DNA from 2 places in the Streptomyces sp. NPDC001606 genome. Region 2 is predicted to be linked to the other one. Evidence: riboswitches for the same ligand, from Rfam matches in the RefSeq annotation. Region 2 holds a riboswitch; the other holds the start of a gene.

Region 1 (2,382 bases), on a different contig from region 2:
GATGCCGACCGTCGAGACGCCGTCCTCGGCGTCCGACAGCCACTCGTGCTCCTTGCTGTAGCGAAGCTGCTCGGGGTTGCTCATGGCCTGAATTCTCCTGTACGTGCGGGAGTGCTGATGAAGGGGGGACTGCCGGAACTGGTGCCGGGCAGGGAAATGTGCGCAGGGTCACGTCACGGGGACGTGCCGAGGCCCAGTGTCTACTTCTGCCGCTTGTAGAAGGGCAGAGCCACGACCTCGTACGGCTCGTGGGTGCCCCGGATGTCCACGCCGACGCCCGGGGTGCCCGGCGCCGCGTGCGCAGCGTCGACGTAGGCCATGGCGATCGGCTTGCCGAGGGTGGGGGAGGGGGCGCCGGAGGTGACCTCGCCGATCACCTCGCCGCCGGAGACGACGGCGTATCCGGCACGCGGCACCCGGCGGCCCTCGGCGACCAGGCCGACGAGCACCCGGGGCGGGTTCTGCTCGGCGCGGGCGGCGGCCTCGGTGAGCGCCTCGCGCCCGACGAAGTCGCCCTCCTTCTCGAACTTCACCACCCGGCCGAGCCCGGCGTCGAAGGGGGTGAGGGCGGTGGTCAGCTCGTGCCCGTACAGCGGCATGCCCGCCTCCAGGCGCAGCGTGTCCCGGCAGGACAGACCGCACGGCACCAGGCCGGCGCCCTCGCCCGCCTTGGTCAGCGCCTGCCACAGCTCGACGGCGTGCTCCGGCTTCACGAACAGCTCGAAGCCGTCCTCGCCGGTGTAGCCGGTGCGGGCGATCAGGGCGGGGACGCCGGCGACGGTGCCGGGCAGACCGGCGTAGTACTTCAGGCCGTCGAGGTCGGCGTCGGTCAGCGACTTCAGGATGCCGGGGGACTCCGGGCCCTGGACGGCGATCAGCGCGTAGGCGTCCCGGTCGTCGCGCACCTCGGCGTCGAACCCGGCGGCCCGCTCGGTCAGCGCGTCCAGCACGACCTGGGCGTTGGAGGCGTTGGCCACGACCATGTACTCGGTCTCGGCGAGCCGGTAGACGATCAGGTCGTCCAGGATGCCGCCGTCGGCCTGGCAGATCATGGTGTAGCGGGCGCGGCCGACGCCGACGGAGGCGATGTTGCCGACCAGGGCGAAGTTCAGCAGGGCGGCCGCCTGCGGGCCGGTCACGGTGATCTCGCCCATGTGGGAGAGGTCGAAGAGGCCGGCCTTGGTGCGTACGGCGAGGTGCTCGTCGCGCTCGGAGCCGTAGCGCAGGGGCATGTCCCAGCCGGCGAAGTCGGTCATCGTCGCACCGAGCGCGCGATGCACGGCATCCAGCGCGGTGTGACGGAGTTCAGTGCTGCTCATCGGTCGGTCGTCTCCCAGGGCACACGGACGGGGGCGAGGAACGTTCCTCCCCATCTGTCATCGGAACCTGAGAGGTTCGCCACGACCGCCACCGGGACGATCAGGGCTTGCACCTTGGGTGGAGCCACTGACACAGCGGCCCGCTTTTCAGATGTGCCTCGCCCGCGCGGTAACGGGGCCTGAGAGATTCAAGGGAGGGACTTGCTCCTTCGGCGCCCCAGCGACGACGGCTGGGGACTCTCCCGCGCGGATTCAAGCGGCCGGTATGCAGTTGGCGCGCACATCATTGCACGGCGCGGCCGCTTTTGTAACCGACCTGTGGCAGCACCCGGACCCGCCCGCCACCACCGCCTATTACCTTCTCTTTACGGTCGACGGGAAAGAAGTTGACCGAGTCGACAGGGGAGGACGATCACGGTGAACAGGACCCCCGCGTACGCCACCGGCGTCACGGTGCCGCGGCAGCGGACCAGCGCCACCATCCGCGCCGTGCGCGACCTGCGCGACCGCGCCGGCCACACCCCGCGCACCCTGCTCTTCGGACCCCGGGACGTGGTGGTGATCACCGGCCTGCCCGGCAGCGGCAAGTCCACCCTCATGCACCGCACGGTCACCGGCCGCCGCATCGACTCCCAGGACACCCGCGACCGCTTCGCCGCCCGGCTGCCCCGCGGCCTCCCCTACGTCCTCTACCGCCCCCTGGTCCGCCTCGCCCACTACACGGCGCTGCGCCGCGCCCTGCGCACCGGCGAGGGCGTCGTCGTGCACGACTGCGGCACCCAGGCCTGGGTGCGGAGCTGGCTCGCCCGGGAGGCCCGCCGCCGCGGCGGCACCCTGCATCTGCTGCTGCTCGACGTCGACCCCGCCACGGCCCGCGCGGGCCAGCAGGAGCGCGGCCGGGGCGTCTCCCGCTACGCCTTCCGCCGCCACCGCCGCACGACGGCCCGCCTGCTCGACGCGATCGAACGCGGCCAACTCCCCACCGGCTGCACCACAGCCCTCCTTCTGGACCGCCCCGCAGCAGACACCCTGCACACCCTCTCCTTCACGCCCTGAGCCGACC
Region 2 (2,382 bases):
TACACGCAGGAGGACCTGTTCGCGCAGGCGGCATGGGCCGCGGAGGAGGGCGAGCGGCAGGAAGAGGGGGAGGCGGACGGTGCCGAGGCCGAGGCGGAGACCGAGGGGGCGGAGCGGGGCGCGGAGCCCGCGGAGCGGCTGTGGCGGCCGGGGCAGGACGTGCGGCACGCCGAGTACGGGTACGGGTGGGTGCAGGGCAGCGGGGTGGGACGGGTCACCGTGCGGTTCGAGACGCCGCAGTCCGAGCCGGGGCGGGTGCGCACCTTCCTCGTCGGGGATGCCGCGCTGGAGGCGGTCGACCCGCTGCCGCTGGTGCTGGGCGTCGCCGACCCGCCGGCCGGGGTCCCAGCGGCGGACGGTGGCCATCGGGCCGGCTCCGCGCCGGACCCCGGAACCCGGCAGCCCGTAGGTCCGGTCGGGGTCCAGCCCGGTTCCGGGTGAGTTCGAGGACGGGGTGGGATCAAGGATTCGTGGGGCGGGTCAGGTTTCCTCCGTGCCCGCCAGCTTGCCGAAGTCGTGGTCCGGAAGTGGGGGGTGGGGCGATGTGTCGAGACCGTAGTGGTGGTAGAGCTGGAGTTCCTGCTCGGGGGAGAGATGGCGGCCCACCCCGAAGTCGGGGGCGTCCCTGATCAGGGCGCGCTCGAAGGGGACGCGGAGGGAGCCGTCGACCAGTTCGCTCGGTTCCAGGGGGACGAAGGCGTCCCGGGAGAACAGGCCGGTGCGTATGGCCGCCCACTCGGGCACGCCCGTCGCATCGTCGAGGTAGACCTCGTCAATGGTGCCGATCTTGGTGCCATCGCGGTCGAACGCCTTGCGGCCGATCAGGTTGCGCGGATCGATGTCGGTCTGCACGGTCCCTCTCCCTCCACTTGGTCGCAACTCATCCGTAAGCACTACAAAAGAGCACATTCAACGAGGCGGCCACTCGAGGGCCCAGGCGTTGACCTCGCTGGTAGGCTGACAGCGGCTGCTGACCCCGTGCGGGAGAGTCCTCCGACCACGTCGGAGGCGCCGAAGGAGCAAATCCTCCCCGGAATCTCTCAGGCTCACGTACCGCACGGACGAGGTCACTCTGGAAAGCAGGGCGGGTGTCGACGGCTTCCGCTCTCACCGACGGTGAAAACCGGGCGTGCCCGGTGAAACTCTCAGGTTGAGATGACAGAGGGGGAGGCCGTCCGGGCACCCGCGCCGTGGTGCCCTCGAAGGTCGCGTCAGACCAGGAGGCCTCCGCCATGACCGCCCATCGCATTCCGCTCTCCGTACTCGAAGCGGGCATCCCCTTCGAGCAGCGCCACATCGGGCCCGACCAGGAGGCGCGGGCCAAGATGCTCGCGCAGGTGGGCTACGGCTCGCTGGACGAGCTGACCGCCGCCGCGGTCCCGGATGTGATCAAGAACGCCGACGCGCTCGATCTGCCGGGTGCCCGCACCGAGGCGGAGGTGCTCGCCGAGCTGCGCTCCCTCGCGGACCGCAACCAGGTGCTCGGATCGATGATCGGCCTGGGGTACTACGGCACCTTCACGCCGCCCGTCATCCTCCGCAACGTCATGGAGAACCCGGCCTGGTACACGGCCTACACGCCGTACCAGCCGGAGATCTCCCAGGGGCGCCTCGAGGCCCTGCTGAACTTCCAGACCATGGTCGCGGAGCTGACCGGGCTGCCGACCTCCGGCGCCTCGCTGCTCGACGAGGGCACGGCCGCCGCCGAGGCCATGGCGCTGTCCCTGCGGATGGGCAAGAACAAGAAGGGTCTCTTCCTCGTCGACGCGGACGCGCTGCCGCAGACGATCGCCGTCATCGAGACCCGTGCCGAGCCGACCGGCGTCGAGATCGTCGTCGCCGACCTCAGCGAGGGCATCCCGGCCGACCTCGCCGCCCGCGAGATCAACGGCGTGCTGCTCCAGTACCCGGGCGCCTCCGGTGCCGTACGGGACATCAAGCCGGTCATCGACCAGGCGCACGAGCTGGGCGCGCTGGTCACCGTCGCCGCCGACCTGCTCGCCCTGACCCTGCTGACCTCGCCGGGTGAGCTGGGCGCGGACATTGCCGTCGGCACCACCCAGCGCTTCGGTGTGCCGATGGGCTTCGGCGGCCCGCACGCCGGTTACATGGCCGTGCGCGAGAAGTTCGCCCGCAGCCTGCCGGGCCGGCTGGTGGGCGTGTCCGTCGACGCCGACGGGAACAAGGCCTACCGGCTCGCGTTGCAGACCCGTGAGCAGCACATCCGCCGGGAGAAGGCCACCAGCAACATCTGCACCGCGCAGGTGCTGCTCGCGGTCATGGCGGGCATGTACGCCGTGTACCACGGGCCGGAGGGGCTGCGGACCATCGCACGGCGCACGCACCGGTACGCCTCCGTCCTCGCCGCCGGGCTGACGGCCG

What was found. A riboswitch is a leader RNA that binds a small molecule or an ion and turns the genes downstream of it on or off. The one in region 2 is predicted to bind glycine.
Region 1: another riboswitch for glycine. It lies ahead of gcvT (glycine cleavage system aminomethyltransferase GcvT); the one in region 2 lies ahead of gcvP (aminomethyl-transferring glycine dehydrogenase).

Annotation. Positions count from the first base shown of each region.
Region 1 is NZ_JBSFHC010000002.1:302,302-304,683, reverse strand. It holds gene gcvH (glycine cleavage system protein GcvH) at 1-84, opposite strand, end outside; gene gcvT (glycine cleavage system aminomethyltransferase GcvT) at 201-1,319, opposite strand; glycine riboswitch at 1,364-1,476, opposite strand; glycine riboswitch at 1,477-1,574, opposite strand; gene ACWCV9_RS05760 (AAA family ATPase) at 1,737-2,375, shown strand.
Region 2 is NZ_JBSFHC010000012.1:246,398-248,779, reverse strand. It holds partial or broken gene ACWCV9_RS22905 (DNA polymerase IV) at 1-559, shown strand, start outside; gene ACWCV9_RS22900 (PRC-barrel domain-containing protein) at 481-852, opposite strand; glycine riboswitch at 972-1,066, shown strand; gene gcvP (aminomethyl-transferring glycine dehydrogenase) at 1,233-2,382, shown strand, end outside.